DNA from 3 places in the Burkholderia cenocepacia genome. Region 1 is predicted to be linked to each of the others. Evidence: riboswitches for the same ligand, from Rfam matches in the RefSeq annotation. Region 1 holds a riboswitch; each other region holds the start of a gene.
The links. A riboswitch is a leader RNA that binds a small molecule or an ion and turns the genes downstream of it on or off. The one in region 1 is predicted to bind cobalamin.

Region 1 (13,903 bases):
CGCCGAATAGCCGGTGCCGACCGGGTTGATGAACACCAGGTCGCTGTGGTCGATCATGCTGTCCGGGTTGTCTTCGATCTGGTACGGCGCGGGCGGCGTGAACCCCGGCATCGACGTCTTGATGCGCTTCGGCGCGAACGAGCCGAGCAGCACGAACACCGACGACGAACCGGGCCCGCCGTTATAGAAGAACGTCACGGGCCGCGTTTCCTCCTTCGCGCCGTCGGCCGTGAACGCGACGTAGAAAATCTTCGCGGCCGGCTGCGAACTGCTCGGATCGACGGTCACGAGGTGGCCGACCGTCGCCGTGTACGCGATCCGCTTCCCGTCGATCAGGATCGTGTGGTGCGTGATCGCGGCCGCCTCGGTCGTGTCGGTCACCGAGTCGTCCGGGCCGTTGCCGTACGCGACCGGGTCGAAGAACGGCTGGTCGCGGCCGTGGCTCAGCGCGACCGGGTTGATGGTCGGCGGCACGCCATGCGAATTGTGGTCGCCGTGATGCAGCGGATACACGCCGCCGGAGGATGCGGAATCGATGTCCATCGTGCTGCTCCTGGAGGTGAAAAAGACGCGGGCAGACCACCCGCGTCGAACGGAAAGGCGTGTGCCCGTGCGTCAGCTCGACGGCTTGCGCGCGAGGATCGTGGCGAGCTGCGCGCCGTTCGGGCTGCCGAGGCCCGTGCAGGCGTCCCAGCCGGACGCGGCCGCATAAGTGCCGTTCGAGCCTTTCGTGATGTCGCGCAGCGCGCCCGGATGCTTGTACAGCACCGGATTGATCCAGCCGGCCGACGCGCCGTTCGCCGCATTGATCCGTGCGATCAGCGCCGCCCACAGCGGTGCGACCGCGCTCGTGCCCCCCATCACCGCGGGCGTGCCGGCCACCGACACTTCGTAGCCCGTCTGCGGCGACGCGTCGCCGGCCACGTCCGGCACGCCGCGCTTCGCGAGCGGCGTGGTGCTGCCGTCGGCGCGCGCGACCTTCAGCCCCTGCTGCCACGCCGGCAGGTCGAACAGCGCACTGACGCCGCCGCCGCCCGCACCGCCGCCGGATGCCTCGTCGTTCCACGTGACCTCGCTGCGAATGCCCTGCCCGGGCAGCGCGTCGAGCTGCGTGCCACCGCAGCCGAGTACGTACGGGCTCGACGCGGGAAAGTCGACGTGATCGGCGCCATCCTGCAGCCCGTCGCCAGAGCCGCTGTCGCCCGACGCCGCGCAGACGGTGATGCCCTGCGCGGCGGCCGCCTGCAGCACGCGATTGAACGCCTGCGCCGACTGCGCCTGCCAGATCGCTTCCGGGCCGCCCCAGCTGATCGAGATCACGGACGGTTGGTTCGTCTTGTCGGTCACGGCCGCGTTGACGGCCTGGATGAAGCCCGCATCGCTGTTCGGCGCGAAGTACACCGCGATCTTCGCGGCCGGTGCGATCGCGCCGGCGATTTCGATGTCGAGCGCGACTTCGCCGTCCGGGCCGTTCGGCTCGCCGGTCGGCGCATTGCGGCCGGTGCCGACGTTCACGTCGACGAGCTTGGGCGGCGTCGTGATGCCGAGCCCGCGGAAATACTGCTGGATGTCGGCCGCGCGATAGCCGCCGCCGAGCTCGATGATCGCGATGCATTGCCCGGCGCCGTCGCCGGCCGGAAAGTCGTACAGCGACGCGAGCTGGATCGGCGTGAACGTGACGGCCGCCGCGCCGCGCGCCGGCTTGAACGGCGGACGGAAGCGGAAGTGCGGCCGCGCCTGCGGGCGGCTGTCGAGGCCGAGCACGGCCGTGACCGCATCGCCGAGATCGTCGGGCAGCGCGATCGGGCCCGAGCGGCCGCGATACTGGCCGATCGACCGATGCTCGAAACGCTCGAGCTTCACGCTGAACGCGGCTTCGAACTGCGCGATCGTGCCGGACAACACGACGACGCTCTCGACCGGATCGACGCGATCGACCGTCAGCTGATGACGGTGCGCGAAGTCCTCGGTCTTGCGAATGTCGTCGGGATTGGCGGAGAAACGCTGCGCGAATGCGTCGCGCGACACCGGTTTTGCACGGGCGTCGCCGGTGGCGAGCTGGTGAACCAATGCGTCGAGTTGCCCTTCTTCCTGCCGCCGCAACATGATCGTGACGTGGATGCGTTCTGCCGGATCGCACTGGCCGAGACACTTGGACTCGGGGACGATGCGGGGTTCACGGTCGGCTTGAAGATGCCTTGCCATGTTCAGACCCTCCTTGGTACCGCGTTGCACGGAACAGCCAGGAAATCGGACATAGCCCGCGGAAGACGGTTCCGTTCGGTCAGTCGATTCGCGACGGCGCGCTTGCGACGCGCGAAGTAACAGGAAGTTTAGAACAGTCAGACGATTTGCGCGCACGCCCTTCCGCGGCAACGCGCACGCGGGAAGGCCGGCATCGCGCGCGGCCCGTATCGATTCGAGCATGGGCCTGCCTGCGCGGCCGATCGATCCGCGCGGCGGCCATGTCGGCGCAACCCTCAATCCATCGACAGCCGCAGCGCGAAACCGATCAACGCCGCGGAAAAGGTCCAGCGCTGCACCGTCTGTGCGAGCGGATGCGCGCGCATCCACGCCGCGATGCGCGACGCGCCGAACACGCACGCGAGGTCGAAGCACACGCCGGCCGCCACCAGCAGCGCGCCGAGCTCGAACATCTGCCAGACGACCGGCCCGACCTCGGGCCGCACGAACTGCGGCAGCAGCACCGAACAGAACAGCAGCGCCTTCGGGTTCAGCAGGTTGGTCAGCAGCCCCTTTACGAACGACTGGCGCAACTCGCCCGCCGCCGCGTCGCCGTCGCCGAGCGCGAACACCGGCGAGCGGAACACCTGGATCGCGACATACGCGAGATAGAGCGCGCCGCCATAGCGGATCACCTCGTAGAGCCACGGCGCGCTGCGGATCAACGCCGCGACGCCGCACGCCGACAGCGTCACGTGCGCGGTGCGCGCGAGCGACAGGCCGGCCGCCGCCGCCATCCCCGGCCGCACGCCGCGGCCGATGCTGGTCTGCAGCACGAGCGCCATGTCGGGCCCCGGTACCGCATAAATGGCCGCCAGCGCGGCGAGATAAATCAACAGCAAATGCGTGGAAATCATGGTCTGCCCCCGTCCTTCATTGACGATATGTTGCCGCTGAAGGTGGAGGGATTACTGGCCATCTTTGGCGCGGAATTGGCAACTCATAGGGGAATCCGCCACAATTATGAAATCACGACAAGGATTCCGCCAACATGATCGACCTCGACAAAACCGACCGCGCGATCCTCGCTGCGGTGCAGCGCGACGGCCGCCTGCCGATCGCGCGGCTCGCCGAATCCGTCGGCTTGTCCGAAACGCCTTGCGCACGGCGCCTGAAACGCCTCGAAAACGACGGCTACATCGAGCGCTACCGCGCGCAACTGTCGCGCCAGGCGCTCGGCTTCGGCGTGGTCGCGTTCGTGCTCGTGCGGTTCGCGACGCACGACCGCAAGGTCGCCGACCGGTTCGAGCGGGAAGTGCTCGGCATCGAGCGGATTCTGGCGTGTCACAACGTCGCGGGCACGGCCGACTACCTGCTGCAGGTGGTCGCGCGCGATCTCGACGACTACGGCACGTTCCTGCGCGATTCGCTGCGGATGCTGCCGGGCGTGACGTCGATCGAATCGGCGCTGTCGCTGCGCGAGGTGAAGCACGACGCCGGGCTGCCGGTGCCGTGACGCGCACCGGGCCGGCAAGCCGCCCGGGCGCAACGCCCGTTCACCTTGTCGGCCGCGCCGGCGTCACACCACGTCGGGCGACTGATGCGCGCGTTCGAGATCCTCGAGAAACGCTTCGACGACCGGATCGCCGCGCCCGTCGCGCGCCACGACCATGTGGAACGTGACCTCGTAGTGCAGTCGATCCGGATTGAGCGGCGCGAGCAGCCCCTGCGCGACATACGGCGCCGCGAAGTGCTGCGGCAGGTAGCCGAGATGATGGCCGGACAGGATCAGCAGCGCGACGGCCTCCATGTTGTCGGCGGTCGCGGTCACGCGATCGGGCGTCGTCGACATCTGCGCCTCCGGCAGCGGATACGAGCGCCAGGCCCACTCGAAGCCGGCGACGTCGGCCGGCGTCAGCGTGCCGGCGCCGTCGAACAGCGGATGGCCGCGGCCGCAGTACGCGATCTGCCGCTCGATGAACAGCGGCGTGTAGTGCAGCGTCGGCACGCGATGCCAGAAGTAGCCGACCGCGATCTGGATCTCGTTGCTCAGCAGCTTTTCCTCGAGATCGCCGGGCGCGCGCACCGAAATCGAGAAGCGCACGGCCTCGTCGCGGGTGCGGAACGCGGCGATCGCCTCGGCGATCCGCGCATTCTGGCTCACCGGCGTATGGCCGATCAGGCCGATGTTCAGCGTGCCGACCAGTTGGCGGTCCATGTGCCGCGCGGCCATCCCGAATTCGTCGAGCGCCGTCAGCAGCTTGCGGCTCATCGCATGGAACCGCTCGCCCTTCGGCGTGAGCCGGAAGCCGCTGCGGCCGCGCTCGCAAAGCCGGTAGCCGAGCCGCGTCTCGAGCGACGACAGTTGCGCGCTGATGGTCGACTGGCCGACGTTCAGCACCGCCTGCGCGGCCGACACGCCGCCCGCGTCCGTGACCGCGAGAAACACGCGAATCAACCGCAGATCGAGGGTCGACAGATTCCCCAGCACGTTCATCCCCTTCCATACATCGATGAAGATCGATGTTTACGTCGATATCTTCGCATTCTTCTTTCCCGGCGGAGCGCGTAAAACTGTGCGCCAGGCCGCGTCGCATGATACGGCACCCCACATCGGAAGAGACGACTCCATGAACGACCACACCCACTTTCAGCCGCTCGGCGGCAATGAAATGCCGCGCTGCGGCGGCATCGCGACGATGATGCGCCTGCCGCACGTGTCGAGCGCCGAAGGCCTCGACGCCTGTTTCGTCGGCGTGCCGTTCGATCTCGGCACCTCCAACCGCACCGGCGCGCGCTTCGGCCCGCGCCAGATCCGCACCGAATCCGTGCTGCTGCGCCCGTACAACATGGCCACGCGCGCAGCACCCTTCGATTCGCTGCAGATCGCCGACATCGGCGACGTCGCGATCAATCCGTACAACCTGCACGATTCGATCGCCCGCATCGAGGCCGCGTACGACGCGATTCTCGAGCACGACTGCAAGCCGATCACGCTCGGCGGCGACCATACGATCGCGCTGCCGATCCTGCGCGCGATCCACCGCAAGCACGGCAAGGTTGCATTGATCCACGTCGATGCACACGCCGACGTGAACGACACGATGATGGGCGAAAAGATCGCGCACGGCACACCGTTCCGCCGCGCGGTCGAGGAAGGGCTGCTGCACGGCGACAAGGTCACGCAGATCGGCCTGCGCGGCACCGGCTACGCGGCCGAGGATTTCGACTGGTGCCGCGAGCAGGGTTTCCGCGTGGTCCAGGCCGAGGAATGCTGGAACACGTCGCTCGCGCCGCTGATGGAAGAAGTGCGCGCGCGCATCGGCGACACGCCCGTCTACATCACGTTCGACATCGACGGCATCGATCCGGCCTACGCGCCGGGCACCGGCACGCCGGAAATCGCGGGCCTCACGGTGCCGCAGGCGCTCGAGCTCATCCGCGGCGCGAAGGGGCTGAACATCGTCGGCTGCGATCTCGTCGAAGTCGCGCCGCCGTACGACCCGTTCGGCACCACGGCGCTCCTCGGCGCGAACCTCGCGTACGAGCTGCTGTGCGTGCTGCCAGGCGTCGCGTACCGCGACTGATCGCGGCGCCGCCACTATTCCAAAATCAGAGGATTCCAGAGGAGCACACATCGAGATGGGGACTTCCGTCAAGCAGCCGAGGCGGGCGGCGCTCGCTTCGTTCGTCGGCACCACGATCGAGTGGTACGACTTCTATAGTTATGCGACCGCCGCCGCCATCGTATTCGGGCCGCTGTTCTTTCCCGGCGAAAACCGCTTCATCAGCCTGCTCGCATCGTTCGGCTCGTTCGCGGTCGGCTTCTTCGCGCGGCCGCTCGGCGGCGTGATGTTCGGCTATCTCGGCGACCGCTTCGGCCGCAAGCGGTCGCTGCTCGCGACGCTGATGCTGATGGCCGTGTCGACGGTCGCGATCGGCCTGCTGCCCACCCATGCCCAAGCCGGCGTGATCGCACCGATCCTGCTGGTGCTGATGCGCGTGCTGCAAGGCATCGCGGTGGGCGGCGAATGGGGCGGCGCGGTGCTGCTGGCCGGCGAGCACGCGCCCGAAGGCAAGCGCACCTTCTTCGCGTCGTTCGCGCAGCTCGGCAGCGCGAGCGGCCTGATCCTGTCGATGCTCGCGTTCGGCGCGATCAGCACGCTGTCGAAGGACGACATGATGAACTGGGGCTGGCGCGTGCCGTTCCTCGCGAGCTCGGTGCTGCTGATCGTCGGCTTCGTGATCCGCGCGAGCGTGTCGGAGTCGCCCGAGTTCGAGGAAGTCAGGAAGAGCGGCAACATCGCGCAGAAACCGCTGCGCGAAGCGCTCAAGGTCTGGCCGCTGCTGCTGCTCGCGATCGGCGCGAACGTGTACGGTATCGCCGGCGTGTATTTCAGCAACATCTTCATGATCAGTTATGCGACGCAGTTCCTGTCGCTCGACCGGTCGATGGTGCTGCATTGCATGACGATCGTCGCAGTGCTGCAGTTCGTCGTGCAGCTCGCGGCCGCGTTCCTCGCGCAGCGCTTCGGCACCACGCGCGTGCTGCTGATCACCGGCGCGTGGGCGATGATCGTCCCGTTCGTGATGCTGCCGCTCGTACACCTGGGCACGCCGGTGTCGATCACGGTCGGCGTCGGCCTCGCGACGCTCGCGGAATCGGGCTACTACTCGGTCGTCGCGGGCTTCGTCAGCGGCATCTTCGTCGCGCGGATTCGCTATACCGCAATCTCGATCGCGTACCAGGTGTGCGGCGCGCTCGCCGGCGGCCTCACGCCGCTGGTCGCGACCATCATCGCGCAGAACACCGCGCCGCAATGGTGGCCGCTCGCGATCCAGTACGCGAGTGCCGCCGTGCTGTCGTCGCTGTGCGTGTGGTTGATCTCGCGCCGCGTCAGCATCGACGATGCGGGCGCGACCGGCAAGACGGACGACGCGCTGCCGCGCGGCGCGCGCACCGCGTAGCGCCTGTCGCCAACGCATGCATGACGAAAAACGACCCGCTTTCGCGGGTCGTTTCTTTTCGTCCTGTCATCGATCGTCGACCGCGACGGTACCGCACGGTGCCTGTCGCGTAGTTACTGCACCTGATTGCGCAGCGTCTTCGCGGCGGCAACCATGTTAGTCAGCGCCGGAATCACTTCCGCCCACTGGCGCGTCTTCAAGCCGCAATCCGGGTTCACCCACAGACGTTCCGCCGGAATCCGCTCGGCCGCCTTCCTCATCAGCCCGACGATGTGATCCTGCGTCGGGATGTTCGGCGAATGGATGTCGTACACGCCCGGCCCGATTTCGTTCGGATACTTGAAGGTGTCGAACGCATCGAGCAGCTCCATGTCCGAGCGAGACGTCTCGATCGTGATCACATCGGCATCCATGTCGGCGATCGACGCGATGATGTCGTTGAATTCCGAATAGCACATGTGCGTGTGGATCTGCGTGTCGTCCTGCACGCCGTTCGCGGTGATGCGGAACGACTCCACCGCCCATTTCAGGTATTCGTTCCACTGCGCGCGACGCAATGGCAGCCCTTCGCGCAGCGCCGCTTCGTCGATCTGGATCACGCGCACGCCGGCCCTCTCGAGATCGAGCACTTCCTCGCGGATCGCCAGCGCAAGCTGGTAGCACGACACCGCGCGCGGCTGGTCGTCTCGCACGAACGACCAGTTCAGGATCGTCACGGGGCCGGTCAGCATGCCCTTCATCGGCTTGCGCGTCAGCGACTGCGCATAGGCGATCCACTCGACCGTCATCGCCTTGGGGCGGCTGATGTCGCCGAACAGGATCGGCGGCTTCACGCAGCGCGAACCGTACGACTGCACCCAGCCGAACTGGCTGAATGCGTAGCCGTCGAGCTGCTCGCCGAAGTATTCGACCATGTCGTTGCGCTCGGCTTCGCCATGCACGAGCACGTCGAGTTCGAGCGATTCCTGTTCGCGCACGCTGCGTTCGATCTCGGCCTGCATCGCCGTGCGATAGCCGGCTTCGTCCAGCGCGCCGGCCTTGAACCGGCTGCGCGCCTGGCGGATTTCGGCGGTCTGCGGGAACGAGCCGATCGTCGTCGTCGGGAACGCTGGCAGGTTCAGGCGCGCCGACTGCTTCGACGCACGCTGCGCATAGGGGCTCGCGCGGTTGCCGAGCTGCGCGTCGATGCGCGCGATCGCGGCCTTCACCACCGGATTGTTCACGCGCGGCGAGCGGCGGCGCGAATCGATCGCGGCGGCATTCGCGGCGAGCGCGTCGGCTACCTTGTCGCGGCCTTCGTTCAGTGCGGTCGCGAGCACCTTCAGTTCGTCGAGTTTCTGCAGCGCGAATGCGAGCCACGAGCGGATTTCCGCGTCGAGCTTCTCCTCGCTCGCGAGGTCGACCGGCACGTGCAGCAGCGAGCACGACGGCGCGAGCCACAGGCGATCGCCCAGTTGCTTCGCGAGCGGTTCGAGCCAGTCGAGCGCCGCGTTCAGGTCCGTCTTCCAGATGTTGCGGCCGTTGATCGCGCCGACCGACAGCACGCGTTCGGCCGGCAGCTCACGCACCAGTGCGTCGACTTCGTCGCGGGCGTTGATCGCGTCGATATGCAGGCCGTCGACCGGCAGCGACGCCGCGAGCGTCAGATTGTCCTGAAGCTGGCCGAAGTACGTGGCAAGCAGCAGCTTGATGCGGCGCGTTTCGAGCGCCGCATACGCGATGCGGAATGCCTGACGCCATTCGGCATCGAGTTCGGTCACGAGAATCGGCTCGTCGATCTGCACCCATTCGACGCCCTGCGCGGTCAGCGTGTCGAGCAGCGCGCCGTACACCGGCAGCAGCTTCGGCAGCAGCGCGAGGCGATCCGAATCGTCCTTCGCCTTGCCGAGCCACAGATACGTGACCGGGCCGAGAATCACCGGTTTCGCATTCACACCCTGCGCGTTCGCTTCGGCCAGTTGCAGCAGCAGGCGCGACGGATCGAGCGAGAAGTTCGTGTCCGCATGGAACTCCGGCACGATGTAGTGATAGTTCGTGTCGAACCACTTCGTCATTTCGCCGGCCGCGACGCCGCCGCAGCACGCGGCGTGCTCCTCGGCCGACTGCGCGGACCGGCCGCGCGCGACGCGGAAATAATTGTCGAGCGCATCGCCGTGGAAATCCTGCACGCGCTTCGGCAGGTTGCCGAGCGTGAAGCTCATGTCGAGCACCTGGTCATAGAACGCGAAGTCGCCGATCGGCGCGAGATCGAGATCGCGCTGGTCGTGCCAGTGGCGCCGGCGCAGCGCGGCGCCGAGCGCCTTCAGTTCGTCGCGCGACGATTCGCCCTTCCAGTAGCGTTCGAGACCGAACTTGAGTTCGCGCTTCGCGCCGATGCGCGGAAAACCGAGGTTGTGTGTCGTGACCATGAAGCTGCCGTTCAGAAGAAAGAGTAGATCCGGCAGCCATCATAGGGATTTCAAACCATGAAATAAAATGGCATTATTTCATTCATCCATTAACATTTTTCATGCATCCGTGAGATGCGCGCGATCCATGCTGGAACGATTCCATCTCGTCGTCATTCGTGAAGTCGAGCGTCAGGGCTCGCTGACCGCGGCGGCCAATGCGCTGCACCTCACGCAATCGGCGCTCAGCCACACCGTCCGGAAGATCGAGCAGCAGCTCGGCACGCCGATCTGGGACCGTGAAGGCCGCGGCCTGCGGCTCACGCAGGGCGGGCAATATCTGCTGAAGCTGGCGAACCGGCTGCTGCCGCAGTTCGAGCTCGCCGAGGAGCGGATGAAGCAGTACGCGAAGGGCGAGCGCGGCACGCTGCGCATCGGGATGGAGTGCCATCCGTGCTACCAGTGGCTGCTGAAGGTCGTGTCGCCGTACCTGTCGCGCTGGCCCGACGTCGACGTGGACGTGAAGCAGCGCTTCCAGTTCGGCGGCATCGGCGCGCTGTTCGGTTACGACATCGACGTGCTCGTCACACCCGATCCGCTGAACAAGCCGGGGCTGCGCTTCGATCCCGTGTTCGACTACGAACAGGTGCTGGTGGTCGCGGATTCACACCGGCTCGCGAACGTCGACCACGTGACGCCCGAGCAACTGACCGACGAGGTCCTGATCACGTACCCGGTCGAAACCGACCGGCTCGACATCTACAACCAGTTCCTGACGCCGGCCGGCATCGTGCCGAGGCGGCACAAGTCGATCGAGACGACCGACATCATGTTGCAGATGGTCGCGAGTGGGCGCGGCGTGGCAGCACTGCCGCGGTGGCTCGCCGACGAGTATGCGGACCGGATGCCGGTCGTGCCGGTCAAGCTCGGCAAGAAAGGCATCGCAAAGCAGATCTTTCTCGGCATCCGCGAAGCGGACGCAGCGGTCGACTATCTGGCCGCGTTCGTCGCGCTGGCGCGCGAATCGACGTGGAACGCGCCACGCATGCTGCGCTAGGCGCGCCCGTTTGCCCCGCGTTCAGGCGGCGCGCATGCCGGCGCGTTCGCCGCGTTCGACCCACGCGCCGAACAGCAGGCCGAGCGTCGTCCACATGATCACCTGCATGCCGATCGCCGCCACGCGGAACTTCCACAGCAACGCCGCCGGGAAATCGGCCGGCAACTCGCTGACCGACGGCAGCCCGACCTGCACGGCCGCGATGATCGCGACGAACACGAGCCCGGCGACGATCGACGCGTTCCACTGGCCGAGCTTCGCCAGCAGATGGCGGCGCACGCCGACCGAGAACACCATCGTCGCGACCGAGATCGCGATCATCAGGAAGAACAGCCCGGTGCGATAACCGATCGTGTCGGGATCGCCGACCGACGGCGGATTGGCCGGGTACTTGAGGTTCGGCACGATCACGAGCGCGACGAATGCCGCCAGCGCGAGCCACGCGGCCAGCGGCCGTGCCGGCAGGCGGCTGCCGCGTCCGTACGCATACGCGAAGACCAGCGAGAACAGCCCGCCGAATGCCGCGCCGTACGTCACGACGCCCGTCAGCAAGCCAAGGCCGGCCTGCGTGTGGCGGCTGACCAGCTCGGGCTCCGGCGCCTCGCCTTGAGCGGCGGTGGTTTTTTCTTCGAAGGCGATCGCCTGATCGACTTGCGGTTCGCCGACGATCCTGGCGAAACCGAACGTGAGGAGGCCCGCGGCGATGCCTGCGAGCATCCCGCGCATGAGCAGCTTTCCGACCATCGTAGGCTCCGCGTCAGTGGCAGGGAAAGCCGAGCAGATGGCGGCCGTCGTGGACGAATTCGTGGACGACCATGCCCGGCACGAGCGACGTCGCGCCCTGTTCCGCACCGACGAAATACAAGGCCAGCAGCAGAATCAGGCCGACGAACACGGCCCACGGCAACAACTCACGGACGGGAATGGGTGCCGGCACGACCGCCGGCTTCAGCACTGCTTCGCTCATGGATGCACCTCAGGGGAATCGCGCCCCGACAAATGATGGATGGGTACGAAGGCAGGTCTGGCTTCCGGGATCATCGATTCTCCGGTTACAGTGGCGCGACCGCGCCGGAATTGCACCGGCTTCCGCGCTTCGTATCGGGCGAATTGTACGCGCGAACGTTCGCGTATTGAAGCGATCACAGATGGGCGAGCGCGCTCCGTTCCGGATCATCCGACAACCGACATGACCCTACCTGCCTCACTGCGCCTGATCGCCCACGCATCGACCCGCGCCATGCGCACCGGCACGTTTCCCGACGACGATCCGCTCGACGCGCACGGGCTCGCCGAAGCTGCTGCGCTGCGTGGCCGGTGGAAGGCCGTCGCGGGCTCGCTCGTGCTGTGCAGCCCGGCACGCTGCGCCAGGCAGACCGCCGATGCGCTCGGGCTGCGCGCCGACATCGACGACGCGCTGCGCGACATCGATTACGGCCACTGGCGCGGCAAGCGGCTGCATGATCTCGCACGCGACCTCCCTGACGAACTTGCCGCGTGGCTCGGCACGCCGTCCGCGTCGCCGCATCGCGGCGAATCGTTCGAAGCCGCCGCGCACCGGATCGGCACCTGGTTGAACGCGCTGCCGCCCGAGCGCGACGTCGTCGCGATCACGCATGCGCCGATCGTCCGCGCGGCCATCGCGCATGTGCTGCGGATGGCTCCCGAAGCGGCCGCGCGTCTCGACGTCGCGCCGCTGTCGTGCACGACGTTCGTCGCATCGCCGGCCGGCTGGACGTTGGCCACGACGGACGATGACCCGCGCGACACCGGCGCGTAAGTCACTGTGATGTTCACTATGTGAGTCGACGACGCGCTCCGGCGCGTCGCATGCCGCCGCCCGCCTTACATCCCGTAAGACACACCGTTCGTCATCCCGACTGTCATCAAACTGACGGCTAGCCGCAGCTAGCATCGGACGCGGTTCCCTCACGAGATGCCGTCATGAATCAACCCGCTTCGTCCGCCCCGAACAATCCGGGCTCCGTCGCACGCACCCGACAGGTCGGCTATGCCGCATTCCTGCTGGTGCTCGTGCTCGGCGCCGTCTATATCGCCACGCACCTGGTCGCCGATCTGGCGCCGGTCCGCGAAGGGACACTGTTCCCATACCTGCTGCTCGGCGCCGCACTGCTGATCGCGCTCGGCTTCGAATTCGTCAACGGCTTCCACGACACCGCGAATGCGGTCGCGACCGTGATCTACACGCACTCGCTGACGCCGAACGTCGCGGTGATCTGGTCGGGCATGTGGAACTTCCTCGGCGTGATGGTCTCGAGCGGTGCCGTCGCGTTCGGCATCCTGCAGTTGCTGCCGGTCGAGCTGATCCTGCAGGTCGGCAGCGGCTCGGGCTTCGCGATGGTGTTCGCGCTGCTGATCGCCGCGATCGTCTGGAACCTCGCGACCTGGTATTTCGGGTTGCCGTCGTCGAGCTCGCATACGCTGATCGGGTCGATCATCGGCGTCGGGCTGATGAACCAGCTGATGCACGGGCCGTCCGGCACGAGTGGGGTCGACTGGGGCCAGGCCCTCGGCGTCGGCAAGTCGCTGCTGCTGTCGCCGATCGTCGGGTTCCTGTGTGCGTCACTGCTGCTGCTTGCGCTGAAGGCGCTCGTGCGGATTCCGGAGCTGTACAAGGAGCCGCCGAAGGATCAGCCGCCGCCGTTCTGGATTCGCTGCCTGCTGGTCCTCACCTGCACCGGCGTGTCGTTCGCGCACGGGTCGAACGACGGGCAGAAAGGGATGGGCCTCATCATGCTGATCCTGATCGGCACGGTGCCGACCGCCTACGCGCTGAACAAGGCCGTCACGCCCGCCGAATCGCAGACTTTCGTGGCGGTCGCGAACCAGGCGGCCGCGACGTTCGGGAAGTACACGAACGGCGTCGCGCCGTCCGCGAACCCGCGCGCCGATGTCGAACACTACGTGCAGCATCGTGAACTGACGCCCGCCGTGCTGCCGGCCGTCGCGCAATTGTCCACGTCGCTCGCGACCGCCGTCGGCGCGTCGGGCTCGATGGCGGCCGTACCGCAGCACGACGTCGACAACGTGCGCAACACGATGTATCTGGTCTCCGAAGCCATTCGTCTGATGGAGAAGTCGGGCCAGCCCGCATTCGCCACCGATGACAAGCTCGCGATCGACAACTATCGCAAGCAGCTCGACCACGCGACCAAGTTCATTCCGACGTGGGTGAAGGTGGCCGTCGCGATCGCGCTGGGCCTCGGCACGATGGTCGGCTGGAAGCGGATCGTCGTGACCGTCGGCGAAAAAATCGGCAAGCAGCACCTGACGTACGGACAGGGCG
Region 2 (5,405 bases), on a different replicon from region 1:
CGTATAACCGCCGATCCGCTTCACGAAATAGCGGGCCAGCCACGCGCGCACGAGCATGAGCGCCACGCATGCGGCAACGCCCATGCGCCAGTCCGGCCAGAACAACCACGGCAATCCGAACACCGCCGCGATGCACGCCGCGCGTGCGCCCATCCGTTGCGCGACCGGCTTCGCCTTGCCTTCGGGCCGCACGTAGTCGAGCGACATCAGCAGGCTCACGGCCATCGCGCGGCTCGCCGCATGCGCGGCGATCATCGTCCATGCGGCGCGCAGCGGCAACATCGACGTCAGCGCCTGCCATTTCAGGCCGAGCGCGATCACGAGCGCGACCGCGCCGAACGTGCCGATCCGCGAATCGTGCATGATGCGCAGCACGTCGTCGCGCGTGTAACCGCCGCCGAACGCATCGCAGCTGTCGGCGAGGCCGTCTTCGTGGAAAGCGCCGGTCGCGAGCAGCGTCGCGGCCATCGACAGCCCGACCGCGATCGACGCGGGCAGCACGCGCAGTGCGACGAGATAGACGAGCGCGCCCCACGCGCCCACGCAGGCGCCGACGAGCGGGAAATAGCGCGCGGCCTGATCGAGATCGCCGGCTGCGTAGCCGATCGAGCGCGGCACGGGCACGCGCGTGAAATAGCCGAGCGCGACGAAGAAGTAGCGCAGTTCGGCCCGTATGCCGCGCGCGCGCTCAGGCGTCACGATTGTCGACGCCGGCGGACTCGAAGCTCGCCATCTCGCTGAGGAACGCAGCCGCCGCGCGCACCAGCGGCAGCGCGAGCGCGGCGCCCGTGCCTTCGCCGAGGCGCAGGTCGAGCGCGAGCAGCGGTTTCGCGCCGAAATGCTCGAGCATGCGCCGGTGCCCGGCCTCGTGCGACGTATGCGAGAACACGCAGTAGTCGCGCACGCCGGGCGCGATGCGCTCGGCGACGAGCAGCGCGGCCGTCGCGATGAAGCCGTCGACGAGGATCGTCATCCGCTCGCTCGCGGCCGCGAGGTACGCGCCCGTCATCATCGCGATCTCGAAGCCGCCGAACGTCGCGAGCACGTCGAGCGGCGCGATCGCATGCGAGTGCTTGACGAGCGCGCGGCCGAGCACCGCGCGCTTGTGCGCGAGACCCTGGTCGTCGAGGCCCGTGCCGCGGCCCACGCAGGCATCGATCGGCACGTCGAGCAGGCGGCTCATCAGGCAGGCGGCCGACGACGTGTTCGCGATCCCCATCTCGCCGAAACCGATCACGTTCGTGCCGAGCGACGCGTGCAGGCGTACCCGCCCCGCGCCAGCGGCCAGCGCCGTCATCGCTTCTTCACGCGTCATCGCCGGCTCCGTCGCGAAGTTGCGCGTGCCGCGCGCGACCGGCAGCGACACCAGCCGGTCCGACAGCGGCAGCGGCGACGCGACGCCCGCATCGACGATCTCGAGCGTGCTCTGCGCGACGCCCGAAAACGCATTGATCGCCGCACCGCCGGCCAGGAAGTTCGCGACCATCTGGGCGGTCACCGCCTGCGGATAAGGACTGACGCCTTCGGCCGCGATCCCGTGGTCGCCCGCGAACACGATCGTCACCGGACGCTGCACGACCGGTCGCTCGCTTAGCTGGATCAGGCCGATCTGCAGCGCGAGCGCCTCGAGCTGGCCGAGGCTACCCGGTGGCTTGGTCTTGTGGTCGATCACCTGTTGGAGGCGCTTGCGCAGCGCGTCGTCGAGCGGCGCGATCGCGGGCGGGAATGGGGTGGGAGTCGTCATCGAGGAGCCGGGTCGTGGGCGCGGCTGGCGCCGCGCATCGAAAAAATCGGAACAGGAAAGGTCATTGTCGCGCAGGCCATGCCGGCAGCAGCGCATCGCGGCCATTCTCGCGGATCAGCACGAGCGGATAGCCGAACGCGTCGCTCGCGCGCTCGGGCGTCAATACATCGTGCACGAGGCCGGCCGACGCATGGCCACGGCCGTCGAGCAATAGCGCATGTGTCGCGAAGCGCCGCGCGAGATTCAGGTCGTGACACGAAAACAATATCGTGCGCGGGGCTGCCGCGAGCCAGGCGGCCAGCGCAGTGAGGCAATCGATCTGGTGATGCAGGTCGAGATGCGCGAGCGGTTCGTCGAGCAGCATCAGCGGTGCATCCTGACACAGCGTCGCGGCCAGCGCGACTCGCTGCCGCTCGCCGCCCGACAGCGACATCACGTCGCGCGACGCGAGCGGGCTCAGGTCGAACGTCGCGAGCGCAGCGCGCGCGGCCGCGCGGTCGTCGTCGCGCTCCCAGCCCCAGCCGCCGAGATACGGAAAGCGGTTGAGCAGCACCGTGTCGAACACGGTCGCGCTGAACGCATCGTGCAATTGCTGCGGCATCAGCGCGCGGCGCCGCGCGAGTGGCTCGGGGCGCCACGCGGCAAGCGGCCGGCCGTCGATCTCGACGTGTCCGCCGGCCGGCGGCTGCAATCCCGCGAGCGTGGCGAGCAGCGTCGTCTTGCCCGCACCGTTCGGCCCGGCGACGCACCAGATCTCGCCAGGGCCGAACGCCTGCGTGAAGCGGTCGAGCAACGTGCGCGCGCCGGCCTTCAGCGTCAGGTCGACGGCCCTGTAGTGCAGGTCGCCGGCGGCGGCGTTCAGTGCGGGGCCCGTCATCGCATCGGCCTCCTCAGCAACATCCACAGGAACACCGGCACGCCGATCAACGCGGTCATCACGCCGACCGGCAATTGCGCGGGTGCGATCGCGGTACGCGCGAGGAGGTCGGCCGCCATCACGCCGCCGCCGCCCGCGAGCATCGCGGCCGGCAGCAGCATCCGCTGGTCGTTGCCGAACGCGAGCCGCAATGCATGCGGCACGACGAGGCCGACGAAGCCGATCGTGCCAGCCGTCGTCACCGCGGCCGCGGCGGCCAGCGACGCGACGAGATAGATCCGCACGCGCAACCGCGCGACCGGCACGCCGAGCGCGAGCGCGGTCGCATCGCCGCGCAGCAGCACGTTCAGTTGCGGCGCGACCGGCAGCGCGACGCCTGCGCTCAGCAGCAGCGCGCCCCACGCGAACCACGGCGCCGTCGCGCCGTTCAGGTCGCCCGTCAGCCAGAAGATGATGCCGCGCAGCCGCGCGTCGGGCGCGAGTGACAGCAACAGCGTGACGAACGCGCCCCACCCCGCCGCGATCACGACGCCGGTGAGCAGCAGCCGCGGCGACGCGTCGCGCGATTCGCCCCGCCACAGCTCGCGCCGCGCGAGACCGAGCACCAGCGCGACCGATACGAGCGAACCGGCGAACGCGGATGCGTCGACGAGCCACCATGCGCCGCCCGCGATCATCGCGACGAGCGCGAAGCCGGCCGCGCCGCCGGACACGCCCAGCACGTACGGCTCCGCGAGCGGATTGCGCAGCAGCACCTGCAACAACGCGCCGGCCAGCGCGAGCAGCGCGCCGCACGCGAAACCCGCGAGCGCGCGCGGCAGGCGCAGCGTCCGGACGATGTCGGCAAACAGGGTGTCGCCGCCGTGCGGCACGAGGGATGCGAGCGCCTGCCACGGCGACATCGGCACGCTGCCGATCGACAGCGACGCGACGAACAGCAGCGAGACCAACGCGGCCAGCGCGGCCCAGATGACGGTGGCGCGTGCGGCGCTCATGCCGCGCACGGCCGCGCGCACGACGCGCGGCGCATCCGCTTGCGGCAGCCGGCCGGGCGCGACAGGGGCGCGGGGCGGACGATTGGGGTCGGCATCGAAGAACGTTCCGTGAAACATTGCGCGCCCTGCTTCCCCGCAGGTCGCGCGTCATGAAGCCCGTGCGGGCTCCCCGTCTCGGCCGGTATCCGGGCTGGCGGCGGACCGGCTCGCCTTCCCGCGCGATGACGCGCAGTGGCCCGCGCCCGCATGCGACCTGCACGCGAAACGCACCCGAGCCGGCCTGCGTCACACGACGCAGCCGCTTACCGTTGCGGGGGCAGCGCAGGTTGGCACGCTCGCGGAGCCGCACCCTGCTTCCCGTTTAACCGCGCGTCCTGCGCGCGAGCACCGAGGCGGCGCCAGTTTAGGAGGCGGTCGCGCGAGCGTCAAGGAAGCGTCCGGAGCGGCGCGGGACACGCCTATTCGCGGCAAGAAGCCGGGGTGTTACGACTGGAAACGTTACAGATGTCGGATTGCGCGTTATTCCGCGCTAAAATGCTGGGTCTTTAGAGGACGCAGCAAATGCTCAACGAACTCGAAACCCTATCTCAAAATATTGGCCGTCTGATTTCGCTGAACAAGCGCTATCACTCGGAACGGCTCGCGCTCGAGGAGCAGGTCGCGCAATTGCGCGCGGAAGCGGACACGGTCCGCGCGGAACTCGCGCAGCTGCGCGACGAACGCAATGCGCTCGCGGCCGAGCGCGACACACTGTCGGCGAAGATCGACGACGCCCAGGTGAAACTGAACGCGATTCTCGAAAAGCTGCCGCGCTCGAAGAGCGCGGAGCAAGCCGACAACCAGCTCGACCTGCTCGATGCGCAGGCGCGCACGGATGGCGATGACGCGGCCAGCCACGGAGAACATGCATGAGCACCAAGCAGATCGAAGTCTCGATTCTCGGTCAGCCCTATCGACTCGCCTGTTCGGCCGAGACCGAAGCGGCGCTGCTCGAAGCGGTCGCGCGCGTCGACGCCGAGATGTCGAAAATCCGCTCGAACAGCTCGGTGCGCGGCACCGACCGCATCGCGGTGATGGCGGCGCTGTCGCTTGCATCGGAATTGCTGCGACTGCAAACGAGCGTGCGGCACGGTGAAGCATTTCCGGCCGAGGAAATCCGTCGTACAATGCACCAGATGAACGAACAGCTCGGCGCGGTGCTCGCACAGCACGAGACGCAGTAACGTTTCAAACGATACGTCGATTCCGCTTGATCTCGACGATCAACGGTGGTCAAATTGGCGCATCGAATCACAGTTCAGTCAGCTTCCCTGCCTGGTTCGCCAAGGTCATATATTCCTTGAACCAATGCCATGTGCACGGTTGCGGAAATTTGTAGCACGGGCGCGCGCGTCACTCTGTCTGATGTACCCGAAGTGCTGCTAACTGCGACCAATTCTGAACCTCAGGTTCAGGATGCCGGCCTAGCGGCCAAGGCGGGGGCCTATCCAACGGCATCGGGAAAGTCCCGGTGCCGTTTTCTTTTGTAGCGGCCTTTTTCTGCGTCGATCACGACCATGCAATACTGGCTGATGAAGTCCGAACCGGACGAAGCGAGCATCGACGATCTCGCCAACGCACCGCAGCGCTCGCTGCCGTGGACCGGCGTGCGCAACTATCAGGCGCGCAATTTCATGCGCGACACGATGAAGATCGGCGACGGCGTGCTGTTCTATCACTCCAGCTGCCCCGAGCCGGGCATCGCGGGCCTCGCCGAAGTATCGTCGACGCCCTACCCCGATCCCACGCA
Region 3 (5,405 bases), on a different replicon from region 1:
TGTGAGGCAATCACTCAGTCATCCTCAAATTTCCATGTCGAAACGACAGATATCCGGGCGACGCTTTCCTGTGCTGGCCCTGTCGCTGTGCTCGATCGCCGGCGTTGCCTCCTTCCCTGCCCCGGCGGCCGAGTTCGACGACGAACTGCCCGCGGTCGAAGTACGCAGCCGCCGTCATCCGAACGATCCGCGCGTCGAGAGCGTGAGTACGGCGACGCGCACCGCGAGCGATCCGCGCGACGTACCGCAAACCATCGACAGCGTCCCGGTAGAGGAAACGCTGTCCTATGGCGGCCGCACGCTGGCCGACGCGTTGGCCGGCGTGCCCGGTGTGTCCAATACGTCGGACACGCGCTTCGATGCGTTCCGCATTCGCGGCTTTTCCGCCGCGGGCGACCTGCTGCTCGACGGCATGCGCGACGATGCGCAATACGTGCGCAGTCTCGGCAACATCGAACGCGTCGAAGTGCTGAAGGGGCCGGCTGCCGCGCTGTACGGGCGCGGCAGCGGCGGCGGCGTCATCAACCGGATCACCAAGCAGCCGTTGCCGGAAAACTTCGGGCATGTGTCGGCAGCGACCGGCAGCTATGGACGGCTCGGCGCGTCGGTCGATCTCAACCGCATGCTGTCGAGCGCATGGAGCGTGCGGTTCAATGCCGGACGCGAACACGCAGGCAGCTTCCGCGACCACGTCGACGGCACGCGCCAGTACGTCGCGCCGTCAATCAAATGGCGGGACGCGCGGCGAAGCTGGCTGCTGCAGTTCGAATACGACGCGTACCGGCGCGTGCCCGATCGCGGCATGCCGGCGCCGGTCGCCGCGGTCGACGCGGCCGGCAAGCCGTTCGCGTTCTCGCTGCCGTCCGCGCCACGCGCGACCTTCTTCGGCGCGGCGGGCCGCGACACGATCCGCGACGAGAACATGAACTGGCGCTCGGTCTTCACGCACGCGCTCGACGGCGACTGGGAATTGCGCCATACGCTCGGGGTGCTGAATTTACGCAGCACCTTCGACAATACCTACGTCACGCAAAGCTACGTCGCGAAGCCGCGCGACTACCGGCGCGTGCAGCGGGCGCGCTACCTGCAGGACATGACGCATCTCAACGTGCAGACCGGTGTCGAACTGGGCGGCAAGGTCGCGACCGGTCCGGCGCTGCATCACCTGCTGTTCGGCATCGAATACGGCTGGCAGAAACGCACGCCGACGCTCTGGCAGGCCGACGCGGCGCCGATTCCGGTGACCGGGCCGGATCGCTTCGCCTTGGTCGGCTCGACGCCGCGCCCGTACGCGATGAACCGCCACCGCGTCAGCGACTACGCGATCTTCGCGCAGGATCGCGTCGACCTCGGGCGAGCGTGGAAACTCCTCGGCGGCCTGCGCGGGGAACGTTTCGACGTCGATTCGACCAACGCGCTGAACGGCCTGCATGCACGGCGCACGACGGCGGCATGGAGCCCGCGGCTCGGCGTCGTGTGGTCGCCGGTCGGCGCGCACAGCCTGTATGCGTCGTACAGCAAGAACTTCGCGCCGGTCGGTGGCGACCTGATCGGCATCACGCCCGATGCGCGCGGCAACGCCAACGATCTCGGCCCGCAATACACGCGCCAATACGAGATCGGCGTGAAAAGCGACTGGCGCGCCGGCGCGCTGAGCACGACGCTCGCGCTGTTTCAGCTCGACCTGTACAACCGCCGCATCGCCGATCCGGTTCGCCCGGGCTTTTTCGACCTCACCGGCCTCGAGCGCAATCGCGGCCTGGAACTGGGCGTCGCCGGCCGGCTCGCGGGCAACTGGTTCGTCCGCGGCGGCATCGGCTGGCAACATGCGCGGGTGGTCGACGCCGAACCGAAGTACGCAGGCAAGCGCTCGGCGGGCGTGTCGGCGTCGAACGGCAGCCTGTTCGTCAGCCATGCGCCGCTACGCGGTTTTTTCGCGGAACTCGGGGTGGTGTACGAAGGCGCGCGTTACGCCGATCGCGACAACCTGCTCGAACTGCCCGCGTACGTTCGCTGGGACGGCAAGGCCGGCTATCGCACGCGCGACTTCGAGGTGACGCTGGCGGCCGTCAACCTGACCGATCGCGATTACTACGCGAATGCGACGGGCCTCGCGCAGATCATGCCCGGTACGCCACGCACGTTCACGCTGACGGCGGCATACAAGTTCTGACCTCGCGGGTAGCGCCGACACCCCGCGCAGCCGGCCCGCCGGGCGGCTTGCGGGTTGCACGCCTGTGCTATCGTATGCGCCGCGTTCGGTGCTCGCATGCGCATTCCGCGCATGCAGTTAAACGGGAAACAGGAGGCGGATCGCCGCCCGGCCTGTGCTGTCCCCGCAACGGTACGCCGCCCGCGCAACGCACTTCCCCGCGCTGCGCCCAGGCCGCCCGCGATGCCACTGCCCTTCGACCGGGCGGGAAGGCTGCGGCCTGGCAAGCGGCCAGCCCGGATACCGGCCGACGCAAGGGGCGAGCGCGCTGCTCGCCGAACGCCCGATCCGCGGGGGACGGATGGGGTGCGCATTCCACCCGCGCTCGCGCGGGTTTCGCCCGATCCGCCATGCACTGCCTGTCCGCCGGCCGCCGATGTGCCGCCCGCCTTCCCTGTTCCACTGTTTCGACACGGTGCGCGCCGTGCCGCGCACGATGAGCCGCGCCTGGCTCGTCGGCGCCGGCCCCGGCGACGCCGACCTGTTGACCCTCAGGGCCGTGCGCGCGATCGGCACGGCCGACGTGCTGCTCGTCGACGATCTCGTGAACCCCGACGTGCTGCGCCATGCACGCGCCGATGCGCTGATCGAGCACGTCGGCAAGCGTGGCGGCCATGCGTCGACGCCGCAGGAGGCGATCGTCGCCGCGATGCTCGCGCACCTGCGCGCGGGCCGCAGCGTCGCGCGGCTCAAGGGCGGCGATCCGTTCGTGTTCGGCCGCGGCGGCGAGGAACTGGTCGCGCTCGGCGCGGCGGGCTTTCCGGTGGAAGTCGTCAACGGCATCACCGCGGGCATCGCCGCGCCGGCCGCGCTCGGCATCCCGGTCACGCACCGCGGCGACGCGCAGGGCGTGATCTTCGTCACGGGCCACGGCGCGGGGGCCGACGAGCCGGACTGGCGCGCGCTCGCAGCCACCCGCATGACGATCGTGATCTACATGGGCATCCGCCGGCTCGACGCGATTGCCGCGGCGCTGCGCGATGGCGGCCTGCCCGACGACACGCCGTGCGCGGCGATCGAGAACGCCACGCGAGCCGGACAGCGCCACGTACTCGCGACGCTCGATACGCTCGTCGCGCGCGTCGGCGAGGCCCATATCGGTTCGCCGGCGATCGTCGTGATCGGCCGCGTCGCGGCGCTCGCCGACGATCCGGCGGTGCGCGCGGCGCTCGGCGGCCACGCATGATGCGCGTCGCGCTCGGTGTCGGCTTCCGCGCGGGCGTCACGGCCGCGCAACTCGATGCCGCGATCCGCGCCGCGCTCGCGCGCTACCCGGCCGCCGAACCGGCGCTCGTCGCGACGCTCGCCGACAAGGCATGCGCCCGTGCGCTGCGCACGCTATGCGCGCGCCGTGGCTGGCCGCTCGTCGCGTTCGAGGCGGCGCAACTCGCGAGCCGTCCGGAACTGGCCGCGAGCGGCCCGTCCGACGCCGCGCTGGCCCGCTTCGGCGTCGCGGGCGTGGCCGAGCCATGCGCGCAACTCGCCGCGCCGCACGGTCGGCTGCTCGGCGCCAAATCCATGCTGGGCGGCGTGACGGTCGCGCTCGCCGGCCCGCTCTGAACCCAATGTTTCGCTTTCGACAGGACGATTCCCGATGAAGACCGATTCCGAATCCCATCAGCGGATGGCCGAACGCCGCCGCGCCGGCCACGAGAAGAAGCAGGCCGCGGCCACTCAGGAAAAAGGCCTGCTGATCGTCCATACCGGCAACGGCAAGGGCAAGAGCACGGCCGCGTTCGGGATGGCCGTGCGCGTGCTCGGCCACGGCATGCGGCTCGGTGTCGTGCAGTTCATCAAGGGGGCGCTGCATACGTCCGAGCGCGACTTTCTCGGCGCGGTCGCGGAATGCGATTTCGTGACGATGGGCGACGGCTATACGTGGAACACGCAGAACCGCGACGCCGACATCGCGACCGCGCGCAAGGGCTGGGACGAGGCGCGCCGGATGATCGACAGCGGCGACTACCGGATGGTGATCCTCGACGAGCTGAACACCGTGCTGAAGTACGAATACCTGCCGCTCGACGAAGTGCTCGCGACGCTCGTCGCGCGTCCGGAGTCGGTGCACGTCGTCGTCACCGGGCGGCATGCGCCCGATGCGCTGATCGATGCGGCCGATCTCGTCACCGAAATGCGGCTCGTCAAGCATCCGTACAAGGAGCAAGGCGTGAAGGCGCAGCGCGGCGTGGAGTTCTGAGCATGCCGGCCTGCCCCGCGCTGTTCGTCAGCGCGCCCGCGTCCGGCCAGGGCAAGACGTCGGTGACGGCCGGCCTCGCGCGGCTGCACCGGCGGCTCGGCCGCCGCGTGCGCGTGTTCAAGACCGGGCCCGATTTTCTCGATCCGATGCTGCTCGAACGCGCGAGCGGCGCACCCGTGCATGCGCTCGACCTCGGGATGGTCGGCGGGGCCGGTTGCCGTGCGCTGCTCGCCGAAGCCGCGCGCGACGCGGACCTGATCCTGATCGAAGGCGTGATGGGCTTGTTCGACGGCACACCGAGCAGCGCCGATCTCGCGGCCGCGTTCGGCGTGCCGGTCGTCGCGGTGATTTCGGCGAAGGCGATGGCGCAGACGTTCGCGGCGATCGCGTTCGGGCTCGCGCGGTTTCGGCCGGGGCTGCCGTTTCACGGCGTGCTGGCCAACCGCGTCGGCTCGGCTCGGCACGCGGAGTTGCTGCAACAGGCGTTGCCCGACGACCTGCGCTGGCTCGGCCACGTGCCGGCCGATGCGGGTATCGCGCTGCCGGAACGGCATCTCGGCCTGCATCAGCCGGCCGATATCGATGATCTCGACGCGCGGCTCGATCGTGCGGCCGATGTGCTCGCGCAAACCGCGCTCGCCGAATTGCCGCCTGCCGTCGCGTTCGCGGAACCGGACGTTGCGGCGCCGCTGCCGCGCGCGCTCGCCGGCAAGCGGATCGCGGTAGCGCGCGATGCGGCGTTTTCGTTCATCTATCCGGCGAACCTTGTGCTGCTCGATGCGCTCGGTGCGGTGCTGCGGTTCTTCTCGCCGCTTGCCGACGAACCCGTGCCTGACGATTGCGACGCGCTGTTTTTGCCGGGCGGCTATCCGGAACTGCATGCGGCGACGCTGGCCGCGAATGCCACGACCGCACGGACGATTCGCGCGCATGCGGCAGCCGGCCGGCCGATCGTCGCGGAATGCGGGGGATGGTGTATCTGTGCGAATCGCTGAC

Region 2: it holds a riboswitch for cobalamin, as region 1 does, so the genes downstream of both, SY91_RS15440 (FecCD family ABC transporter permease) here and SY91_RS24740 (CbtB-domain containing protein) in region 1, are expected to answer to the same signal.
Region 3: it holds a riboswitch for cobalamin, as region 1 does, so the genes downstream of both, cobA (uroporphyrinogen-III C-methyltransferase) here and SY91_RS24740 (CbtB-domain containing protein) in region 1, are expected to answer to the same signal.

Annotation. Positions count from the first base shown of each region.
Region 1 is NZ_CP060040.1:1,858,538-1,872,440, forward strand. Features, by position in the region: gene SY91_RS24690 (S10 family peptidase) at 1-543, opposite strand, end outside; gene SY91_RS24695 (protease pro-enzyme activation domain-containing protein) at 616-2,205, opposite strand; gene SY91_RS24700 (LysE family translocator) at 2,481-3,101, opposite strand; gene SY91_RS24705 (Lrp/AsnC family transcriptional regulator) at 3,236-3,700, shown strand; gene SY91_RS24710 (LysR family transcriptional regulator) at 3,764-4,681, opposite strand; gene speB (agmatinase) at 4,815-5,771, shown strand; gene SY91_RS24720 (MFS transporter) at 5,827-7,152, shown strand; gene metE (5-methyltetrahydropteroyltriglutamate--homocysteine S-methyltransferase) at 7,266-9,560, opposite strand; gene SY91_RS24730 (LysR family transcriptional regulator) at 9,688-10,596, shown strand; gene SY91_RS24735 (CbtA family protein) at 10,618-11,340, opposite strand; gene SY91_RS24740 (CbtB-domain containing protein) at 11,354-11,563, opposite strand; cobalamin riboswitch at 11,596-11,739, opposite strand; gene SY91_RS24745 (histidine phosphatase family protein) at 11,786-12,376, shown strand; gene SY91_RS24750 (inorganic phosphate transporter) at 12,541-13,903, shown strand, end outside.
Region 2 is NZ_CP060039.1:3,265,585-3,270,989, forward strand. Features, by position in the region: gene SY91_RS15425 (adenosylcobinamide-GDP ribazoletransferase) at 1-699, opposite strand, end outside; gene cobT (nicotinate-nucleotide--dimethylbenzimidazole phosphoribosyltransferase) at 689-1,744, opposite strand; gene SY91_RS15435 (ABC transporter ATP-binding protein) at 1,806-2,621, opposite strand; gene SY91_RS15440 (FecCD family ABC transporter permease) at 2,618-3,733, opposite strand; cobalamin riboswitch at 3,775-4,023, opposite strand; gene SY91_RS15445 (ATPase) at 4,178-4,528, shown strand; gene SY91_RS15450 (cell division protein ZapA) at 4,525-4,839, shown strand; RNA gene ssrS (6S RNA) at 4,921-5,102, shown strand; gene SY91_RS15460 (EVE domain-containing protein) at 5,173-5,405, shown strand, end outside.
Region 3 is NZ_CP060039.1:2,392,342-2,397,746, reverse strand. Features, by position in the region: gene SY91_RS11420 (TonB-dependent siderophore receptor) at 35-2,173, shown strand; cobalamin riboswitch at 2,243-2,479, shown strand; gene cobA (uroporphyrinogen-III C-methyltransferase) at 2,589-3,398, shown strand; gene SY91_RS11410 (cobalamin biosynthesis protein) at 3,395-3,772, shown strand; gene cobO (cob(I)yrinic acid a,c-diamide adenosyltransferase) at 3,807-4,409, shown strand; partial or broken gene SY91_RS11400 (cobyrinate a,c-diamide synthase) at 4,412-5,405, shown strand, end outside.